DNA from 2 places in the Micromonospora robiginosa genome. Region 2 is predicted to be linked to the other one. Evidence: riboswitches for the same ligand, from Rfam matches in the RefSeq annotation. Region 2 holds a riboswitch; the other holds the start of a gene.
What was found. A riboswitch is a leader RNA that binds a small molecule or an ion and turns the genes downstream of it on or off. The one in region 2 is predicted to bind S-adenosylmethionine.
Positions count from the first base shown of each region.

Region 1: another riboswitch for S-adenosylmethionine. It lies ahead of H1D33_RS07315 (ABC transporter substrate-binding protein); the one in region 2 lies ahead of thrC (threonine synthase).

Region 1 is NZ_CP059322.2:1,682,557-1,687,603, reverse strand. Features, by position in the region: gene H1D33_RS07325 (acyl-CoA dehydrogenase family protein) at 1-1,174, opposite strand, end outside; gene H1D33_RS07320 (PadR family transcriptional regulator) at 1,171-1,743, opposite strand; SAM riboswitch class IV at 1,869-1,979, shown strand; gene H1D33_RS07315 (ABC transporter substrate-binding protein) at 2,224-3,078, shown strand; gene H1D33_RS07310 (amino acid ABC transporter permease) at 3,117-3,893, shown strand; gene H1D33_RS07305 (amino acid ABC transporter ATP-binding protein) at 3,890-4,633, shown strand; gene H1D33_RS07300 (carbohydrate ABC transporter permease) at 4,637-5,047, opposite strand, start outside.
Region 2 is NZ_CP059322.2:5,908,744-5,913,790, forward strand. Features, by position in the region: gene H1D33_RS26355 (DoxX family protein) at 75-629, shown strand; gene H1D33_RS26360 (DUF4232 domain-containing protein) at 616-1,260, opposite strand; gene H1D33_RS26365 (hypothetical protein) at 1,268-1,405, opposite strand; SAM riboswitch class I at 1,588-1,721, shown strand; gene thrC (threonine synthase) at 1,734-3,023, shown strand; gene H1D33_RS26375 (GNAT family N-acetyltransferase) at 3,248-4,420, shown strand; gene paaN (phenylacetic acid degradation protein PaaN) at 4,473-5,047, shown strand, end outside.

The sequences.
Region 1 (5,047 bases), 2.5 Mb from region 2:
TGAGGATCAGGGCCAGGTTGACGTGCACCGTGCCCTCCAGCTTCGGCAGGCCGCGGATGTCCTTGGCGGCCTTGTCGAAGTAGGTGTCGGCCTCGAAGCCCTTGGCGGCGATGACGTCCCAGAGCAGGTCGACCACCTTCTCGCCCTCGGTGGTGACCTTCATCTTGGTCATCGGGTTGAACAGCAGGTAGCGGCGGTCGTCCGGGCCGGCCGAGCGGAAGTAGTCGACCGCCCGGTCGCTGAACAGCTTCATCGCCACCAGGCGGGCGTACGCGTCGGTCAGCTCGCGGCGCACGTGCGGGAAGTCGGTGACCCGCCGGCCGTAGAGCATCCGGCCGTGGGCGTGGGTGACCGCCTCGTACATGGCGTGCTCGCAGATGCCGATGGACGCGGTGCAGAGGTTGAACTTGCCGACGTTGACGGTGTTGAGCGCGGCGTCGAACGCGGCCGGGCCGGTGTGCAGCACGTCCTCGGCGCGCACCGGGTAGTCCTCCAGCCGGAACTCGGAGACGTACATCTGGGCGTTGACCACGTTGCGGACCAGCCGGTAGGCCGGGTGGCGGCTGTCGGCGGCGAAGAACACGTACCCCTCGGGGCCGTCGACGTCGGCGCGCCGGCCGAAGACCGAGACGAGGCCGGCGACGTTGCCGTTGCCGATGTAGTACTTGCCGCCGGTGGCCCGGAAGCCGCCCTCGCCGTCTGGGGTGAGCAGCATGTCGGTGGCGTAGATGTCGGCGCCGTGCGCGCGTTCGGAGAGGCCGAACGCCATCACGTGCCCCTGGTCGAGCAGTTCGGCGGCGCGGGCGCGGGCGGCGGGGTTGCCGCTCTGCCAGACCGGGCCGAGGCCGAGCACGGTGACCTGCCAGGTGTACCAGTAGCCGAGGCCGTAGAAGCCGAGGATCTCGCTGAGCGCCGCGTTGCGGGCGGTGTCCCAGCGCTTGTCCTTGTCGTCCGCGCCGTCGGCGGCCGGGGTGAGGAAGGTGGCGAAGAGACCTTCGCGGGCGGCGAAGTCGAGGAAGTCGGCGTACCACTCGCGCGCGTGGTAGCTGTCGACCAGGGCGCGCTTGCCGCGGGTCTCGAACCAGTCGATCGTGGCGCGCAGCAGCCGCCGCGAGGTCTCGTCGAGGTCGGCGGGGTCATAGCGGTGCGGGTGGAACAGCAGCGGGTCGCTCACGCGGAGGGCCTTTCCGGGTCGGGGTCGAGGTGGCGGAGGGTGGTCAGGACGTCGTCCAGCCAGGCCAGCACCATCCGTTCGTACGCGATGCCGCCGCGCAGCACGACGTGCTGGAGCGCCGCGCGGGCGTCGGGTGCGGCGGGGTCGCCGAAGTCGCGGCGCTCGCCGGCCAGGTAGCCGGCGAGGACGCTCTGGTGGTCGGCGCGGTAGCGCTCGACCTCGGCGACCAGGGTGGCGCGGCCGGCCGCGTCGTCGAACGCGGCGCCGCGGATCTTGACGGCGAGTTCGTGCCGGACCGCCTCCGGGCGCACCGGCGCGTGCAGCCAGTCGACGAGCGCGGCCCGGCCGGCCGGGGTGACCGACCAGATCTTCTTGTCCGGCAGGTTCTCCTGGCCGACCTCGACGCCGGTGATCCGGTCGTCCTCGGCCATCTGCCGCAGCACGCGGTAGATCTGCTGGTGGGTGGCGGTCCAGAAGCGGCCGATCGAGCGGTCGAAGCGCCGGGCCAGCTCGTAGCCGGAGGCGGGCTGCTCCAGCAGCGAGACGAGGATGGCGTGCTCCAGCGACATGCCGGTCATCTTGCTATGCACTTTGTTGCATAGCAAGCCCCGATCCGATCGAGGTAAGGGCCGGTCGTGACCGTGGTCATAACGGCTGGACGGCCGGCGTCCCGGTGCTGCTAGCCTTCTCGGCAGGTCATGAGCGCCAGCGTCAAGCCCCGGCTCGCTGGCCGGCAACCCTCCACCACGGTGGGGTGCTCCGGGTGAGGACCAGGCGCCGGCAGCCGTCGGCGCAAGCGTGGCCTGGCACCCAGGTCAGCACCGACGACCAGGGAGAACCATGTTCGCGCCACCCCCCGCACCGTCCCGCCCCGCGCTGGTCAGGCGTCGCCACGTCGACCTGATGCGGGTGTGCAGCGACCGCTGTCGCGTCGCGCGCTGAGCGAGCGTTCCGCCCCCTTTCCCGATCCACCCTCCCGGCTCCGCCGTGCCCCGGCGCCGCCGGCACCGGCACGCGTCCCGCGTGTCCGTCCACTCTGGAGAGACATCGTGCGTATCCGTACCGCCCTGACCCGCGTCGCCGCGCTCGGCGCCGCGGCCGTGCTCGCCGCCACCGCGCTGACCGCCTGCGGCGGTGGGGCCGACGACGCGGCCGACAACCCGTACGGCCTGCTGCGGCCCGGCGTGATCCGGGCCGGCACGCTCACCGACGCCCCGCCGAACGTCTACCTGAAGAACGGGAAGTTCACCGGCTTCGACAACGACCTGCTCACCGCCGTCGCCGGCAAGGTCGGCCTCAAGGTCGAGTTCGTCGGCACCGACTTCTCCGCCCTGCTCTCCCAGGTCGACAACCGCACGTTCGACGTCGGCAGCTCGTCGATCACGGTCACCGAGGCACGGAAGAAGACGGTGGACTTCGGCAACGGCTACGACTTCGGCTACTTCGGCCTGGACGTGCCGACCGGCTCCTCGATCACCGGCTTCGACCAGCTCGCCGGCAAGCGGGTGGTGGTCGTCCAGGGCACCGTGCAGGACGACTTCGCCACGAGGCAGAACCTGGACCCGGTGCGGGTGCCCGACTACAACGGCGCGGTCAACCAGCTCAAGGCCGGCACCGCCGACGCCTGGATCGCCCCGGCCGAGATCGGCGACAAGTCCGCCGCCGACAGCAAGGGCCGGATCACGGTGGCGGCGAAGCAGCTCAGCCCGGCCCCGACCGCGTACGCGGTGGCGAGGGGCAACGACAGGCTGCGCGAGGCGCTGGACAAGGGCCTCGACCAGGTGATCGCGGACGGCACCTGGAGCCGCCTGCAGGCGCGGTACTACCCGGGCCGGCCGATCCCGGCCGACTTCACCCCGGGCAGCGGCACGGTTCCGGTCCCCTCGCCGTCGGCCGGCTCCTGAGCCGGCAGCCGGGACCGAGCAGAGCGGACGGAGGAACGATGGATCCCCTGCGCACCCTCTGGGAGACCTTCTTCGACGGTGACTCGATGCGCGAGGCGCTGCCCGAGATGCTGACCGTCGGGTTGCCCAACACGCTGATCCTGGCCACCTCCGCCGCCCTGCTCGGCTCGGTGCTGGGCATGCTGCTGGCGGTCGCCGGCATCTCGCGTACCCGATGGTTGCGTTGGCCGGCCCGGGTCTACACCGACGTGTTCCGCGGCCTGCCGGCCGCGGCGACCATCCTGCTCATCGGCGTCGGCCTGGCGCCGCTGGGCATGCGGGTGTGGGGGCCGAACCCCTACCCGCTGGGTGTGCTGGCGCTGTCGCTGATCGCCGCCGCCTACCTGGGCGAGATCTTCCGCGCCGGCATCCTCAGCGTGGAAGCCGCCCAGTTGGAGGGCGCCCGGGCGCTCGGCTTCTCCTGGGGCGAGGCGATGCGCCTGGTGGTCATCCCGCAGGGCGTGCGCCGGGTGCTGCCCGCCTGGGTCAACCAGCTCATCGCGTTGATCAAGGACTCCAGCCTGGTCTACTTCCTCGGCCTGCTGGCCAGCCAGCGGGAGCTGTTCCGGATCGGCCAGGACTACGCGGCGAACACCGGCAACCAGTCCGCGCTGCTGCTGGCCGGCCTGTTCTACCTGGTGCTGACCGTGCCGCTGACGCACGCGGTCAACTGGCTGGACCGGCGGTTGCGGCAGGGCCGCCCGAGCGCGCCGCCCGAGCCCGAACCCGAACCGGCGCCGGCCGGCGTCACCCCGACCGGAGGGAACCCGCGATGACCACGACCACCGCCGGCTCGGTCAGCCTCGCCGTACGCGACGTGCACCTGGCCTTCGGCGCGCACCGGGTGCTGCGCGGCGCCGACCTGGACGTCGCCCGGGGCGGCACGGCCTGCGTGATCGGGCCGTCCGGCTCCGGCAAGTCCACCCTGTTGCGCACGATCAACCGGCTGATCGAGCCGGACCGGGGCGACGTGCTGCTGGACGGGCGCAGCGTGCTGCGCGACGACCCGGACGCGTTGCGGCAGCGGATCGGCATGGTGTTCCAGCAGTTCAACCTCTTCCCGCACCTGAGCGTGCTGCGCAACGTCACGCTCGCGCTGCGCAGGCTGAAGAAGCTCGACGAGGACGAGGCGGTGACGCTCGCCCGCGCCCAGCTCGACCTGGTCGGGCTGGCCGCGAAGGCGGACGCCCGGCCGGCGCAGCTCTCCGGCGGCCAGCAGCAACGCGTCGCCATCGCGCGGGCGCTGGCGCTGCGCCCGCAGGTGATGCTCTTCGACGAGGCCACCTCGGCGCTGGACCCGGAGCTGGTCAAGGGCGTGTTGGCGGTGATGGCGGACCTCGCCGCCGGCGGCATGACCATGGTGGTGGTCACGCACGAGATGGGCTTCGCCCGCACCGTCGCGGACACGGTCGCGTTCATGGACGCGGGCGTGGTGCTGGAGGCCGGGCCGCCGGCCGCCGTGTTCGGGGCGCCGGAGCATCCCCGGCTGCGCCGGTTCCTGTCCCAGGTGCTCTGAAGGTCAGCCCTTCACCGCGCCGATCAGCACGCCCTTGATGAAGTGCCGCTGGACGAACGGGTAGACCGCGACGATCGGCGCGACGGTCAGCACCACCACCGCCATCTTGATCGCCTCGGTCGGTGGCATGCTCACCCCGGTGGTGCCGCCGGCGGTGTGCGGCGCCTGCCCGGCCAGCAGGTAGCTCTGCAGCACCCGCTGGATCGGGTACATGTCGTTGCGGTCGATGAACAGCAGCGCGTCGAACCAGACGTTCCAGTAGCTGACCGCGTAGAACAGGCCGACCACGGCGATGACCGCGCGCGACAGCGGCAGCACGATCCGACCCAGGGTACGGAAGTCGCTCGCGCCGTCGATGCGGGCGCTGTCCAGCAGCTCCTGCGGGATGCCCTGGAAGAAGCCGCGCACCACGAC
Region 2 (5,047 bases):
CAAGGAATTGATTAACTTCAATCTCTGTAGCGACCATCCTGGACGTCGTCCGATATCCGTCCAGGAGGTTTCCCATGGTCCCGGCGCAGCTGAACGGTCCCGTGCAGTCCCTGTTCCGCATCGTCATCGGCGCGCTCTTCGTGTGCCACGGCGCGGCGTCGATCTTCGGTGTCTTCGGTGGGAACCCGGCCACCGGTGGGGCCGTACCGGCCGGCACCTGGCCCGGCTGGTGGGCCGCGCTGATCCAGCTCGTCTGCGGCGCCCTGGTGCTCGTCGGGCTGTTCACCCGGCCGGCCGCGCTGCTCGCCTCCGGCTCGATGGCGTACGCGTACTTCGTGGTGCACCAGCCGCACGGCCTGCTGCCGATCGGCAACGGCGGTGAGCTGGCCGCGATCTTCTGCTGGTCGTTCCTGCTGGTCGCGGTGCTCGGCCCCGGCCCGTGGGCGCTCGACGCCCTGCTGGCCCGCCGCCGTCCCGCCGCCCCCGTCGAGACCCCGTCGGCCCCCGCGCGTCCGTCCCCGCCTGAACCGGCGAGATCGTGGTACGGGATCGCCCCCGAGGGGCGGTCCCGTACCACGATTTTCAGCGGCACGACGGCTGCGGCGGGCGGTGGGGTCAGAGCGGGTTGACCGGGGTGGTGGCCGTCGAGGGTGGGGCGTCCGGCACGGCTGGTTGCGTGGTGGGAGAGGCGGGGAGGCGCTTCCAGACGCTCAGGCCGAGGCGGCCGGTGTTGCCGAGGTCGATCGGTCCGTCCAGGGTGACCGGTTGCGACGGGCGTCCGGCCTGCGGCGCGACGTCGAGCTGCCGGCCCTCGGTGGCCGCCACGGTCGAGTCGGTGACCGTGTTGCGCCAGAGCAGCGTGGCGCCGGCCCGTTCGCCGGGGAGCAGCACGATCCGGGTGGGCGGGGCGTCGAAGCCGGAGGTGATCCCGGCGGCGCCCGGGACGGTGTGGACCGTGATCGGGTCCCCGTCCGCGTCCCGCAGGCGCACCGCCGGATAGCCGCGCAGCTCGTACGGCTGGTTGCCGCAGTTGACCAGGTCCAGGCCCATGGCCCGCAGCCCCATCGCGGCGCTGACCCCGGTCTCGGCGATCCGGACGCCGTCCGGGGGGCAGGTCGTCGGGCCGGGCGGTGTGGATTCGTGCTGGCCCGGCCGCGGGACGGGGCCGGACGGCGGGTCGACCGGTGCCGGTGCCCGGGTGCAGGCCGCCAGGAGCGTCAGTGCCGCGAGGAGGCCGGTCCCGGCTGCCGCGTTGCGCATCCGGTGATCATGCCACCGTCCCGGGTGCGGCGAGGACCGCGTCGAGCAACCCGGGACAGGTGCGGTCCAGTTCGTCGCGGCGCAGCCGGACGTAGCGGCTGGTGCCGACGACCCGGGTGCGGGTGGGGCCGGCCTCGCGCAGCACCTTGAAGTGGTGCCAGCGCGGTGGCCGACCTCACCGGCCTCCGGCACGCGCCGGCCGCCGTCGTCGACCGCCCGGCGGTGGTGGAACCGGTCGCCGTGGTCGGCCGTTGAGCCGGCCCACTGCGTGGGATCCCGGGGTGGCGACGACGTGAGCGGCGCATAGACTCGACGGCACAACTGCATACCTCATCCAGAGGGGCTGAGGGATACGGCCCGACGACGCCCCGGCAACCACCCGCACGCTCGACGCCGAGCGCCCTGCGGGCAGGTGCCAATTCCGTCCCCGCCGCACCCGGCGATGCGGGGAAAGATGAGAGGAACTCCTCGACATGACGTCGACGCTTCCCGCCGTCTCCGGCATCGACACCACCCGCAGCCCGGCCCGCGCCCTGGTCTGTCGCGCCTGTTCGGCGCGTTATCCGCTGGCCGCCCAGCACGCCTGCTACGAGTGTTTCGGCCCGCTGGAGGTCGACTACGACATCGCCGCGCTGGCCACCGTCACCCGGGAGCAGATCGAGGCCGGCCCGAACAGCATCTGGCGTTACGCCGCCCTGCTCCCGGCCGGTCAGGATCCGGCCACCCGGGTCACCCTCGACCCGGGGCTGACCCCGCTGGTCGCCGCCGGAAATCTCGCCGCCGAGCTGGGCCTCACCGGCCCGCTCTGGGTCAAGGACGACAGCGCCAACCCCACCCACTCGTTCAAGGACCGGGTGGTGTCGGTGGCGCTGACCGCCGCCCGGGCGCTCGGTTTCACCCGCTACGCCTGCGCGTCCACCGGCAACCTGGCCAACTCGGTCGCCGCGCACGCCGCGCGCGCCGGCGTGCCGTCGGTGGTCTTCATCCCCAGCGACCTGGAGCAGGGCAAGGTCGTCACCACCGCGGTCTACGGCGGCGACCTGGTCGCCATCGACGGCTCGTACGACGACGTGAACCGGCTCTGCGGGGAGCTGGTGGAGACCGACGAGTTCGAGGACACCGCCTTCGTCAACGTCAACGTCCGGCCGTTCTACGCCGAGGGCTCCAAGACGCTCGGCTACGAGGTGGCCGAGCAGTTGGGCTGGCGGATCCCGGCCCAGGTGGTGATCCCGATGGCCAGCGGCGAACTGCTCACCAAGATCGACAAGGCGTTCACCGAGCTGGTCGAGATCGGGCTGGTGGAGGCGCCGGCCGGCGGCTGGAAGGTGTTCGGCGCCCAGTCCGCCGGGTGCAACCCGATCGCCACCGCGCTGCACGACGAGCGCGACACCATCGTCCCGGTCAAGCCCACCGGCATCGCCAAGTCGCTGAACATCGGCGACCCGGCCGCCGGCGTCTACGCGCTGGAGGCGGTCCGCCGTACCGGCGGCTGGATGGAGTACGCCGACGACGACGAGATCCGCGCCGGCATCCGGCTGCTGGCCCGGACCACGGGCGTGTTCGCGGAAACGGCGGGCGGCGTGACGGTGGCGGTCCTGCGGAAGCTGGTGGAGTCCGGCCGCCTCGACCCTACGGCGGAGACGGTGGTCTTCAACACCGGCGAGGGCCTGAAGACCCTCGACGCGGTGGCCGCCACCGCCGGCCCCACCCACCGCATCAAGCCCAACCTCCGAGCCGCCCGAGACGCCGGCCTCCTCTCCTAACCCCCTCCCGCCCCTCTCCCTCACCCGCCCCACCTGCGTCGATCTTGCACTTTCTGCCCCGGCGAAGGGGTGAATCGCCCTTACGTGGGGCCGAAAGTGCAAGATCGACGAAGGGGGCGGGTGGGGTGGGGAGACGGGGGTGGGGGCGGGGGTGACGGGGGGACTGCGGGGAGTGGCAGAAAACCACCGCCAAGGACTTGACGGCAGGAACCGGACGGCGCAAGATGCTCGGTGCGGGAGGGCATCCGCCGGAGACTTTTCTAAGTTTTGCGACCCAACGCCGGAGGCGTTGTGCGGACGTCCCTCCCGACCAACCTCGCGCAGGGCCAGCGGAAAACCGCTGGCCCTGTCGCCGTTTCCGGCCCAGGCTCACCGTCATGGGCCTGACCGTCACTCCGCTGGATCCCGCCGACCCGTCGACGCTCGACGCGGCGTACCGGATCGACTGCGCGGCCCGCGCCGTGGACGAGCCGGACCTGCCACCGACCTGCCGACGGCGGTTCGAGGCGCTGCTGCGGCACCCGATGCCCGGGGTCGACGGGCGCTGGGCCGTCGCCCGCCTCGACGGGGAGCCGGTCGGTTGGCTCCGGCTGCACCTACACACGCTGGAGAACACCGAGAACGCCAGCGTCGAGCTGGTGGTGGACCCGGCCCACCGGCGCCGCGGGATCGGGCGTGCGCTGCACGAGCACGGCCTGCGGCTGCTCCGCGCGCACGGCGGCAAGCGGCTGGTCGGTTCCACCACCGCCGCGCTGCCCGGCGAGGAGGACCGGGAGTTCCCGGGAGCGGCGTTCGCCGTCGCCATGGGCGCGAAGGCGGCGAACGCCGACGTGCGCCGACGGCTCGACCTGGCCACGCTCGACCGGCCCCGGCTGGACGCGCTGCACGCCGACGCCCGCGCGGCGGCCACCGGCTACCGCACCGTGCACTGGCGCGACCACGTGCCCGACGACCACGTCTCCGACGTCGCGCACCTGGAGGGCCGGCTGCTGCTCGACGCGCCGATGGGTGAGCTGGCGTGGGAGCGGCAGCGGATGGACGCGGAACGCAAGCGGGGCGTGGAGCGGGCGCTCGACGCGCGGGGCGTGCGCCGCTACAACACCGGTGCGGTGCACGAGGCGTCCGGCCGGTTGGTCGGCTGGAGCCAGCTCAGCCTCAACGCGAGCAGCACCGACCACGCGTGGCAGCAGATCACCATCGTCGACCCCGGCCACCGCGGCCACCGGCTCGGCCTGCTCTGCAAGGCCGCCAACCTGGGGTACGCGCTGGCGCACGAACCCGCGCTGCGGATCGTGGACACCTGGAACGCCGCCGCCAACACCCCGATGATCGCTATCAACGAGCAGCTCGGCTTCCGCCCGGCCGCCGGTCACGTCGACTGGCAGTTGACGATCTGAGTTGTGACACGCCCCTACTGATCTGGTGCCTTCCTGTTGCATGATGGCGGGCATGACGGAGACCCCGCACCCCCTGTACGACAGGCACGCCGAGACCCTCGACCGGGCGCTGACCGCCATCACGGAGCGCGGGTACTGGTCCGCCTATCCCGAGTCGCCCAGCCCCCGGGTATACGGCGAGACCGCCGCCGCCGACGGCAAGGCCGCCTTCGAGGCGTACCTGGGCGGCGACTTCCCGCTCGACCAGGCCGGCGACGGCAGCACGGTCGCCACCGAGGCCAGCCCGTTCGGGGTGGCGCTGGACGTGCGCTACCCGCACGCCGACGCCGACCAGCTCGTGTCCGCCGCCTCGGCCGCGCTGCCGGCCTGGCGCGACGCCGGCCCGAAGGCCCGCGCCGGGGTGTGCCTGGAGATCCTCGACCGCCTCCACAAGAACATCTTCGAGCTGGCCAACGCGGTGCAGTTCACCAGCGGGCAGGCGTTCGTGATGGCGTTCCAGGCCGGCGGCGCGCACGCGCTGGACCGGGCGCTGGAGGCGGTCGCCTACGCGTACGCGGAGATGACCCGGCACCCGGGGACGGCCGGCTGGGAGAAGGCCGCCGGCAAGGGCGACCCGCTGCGGATGAC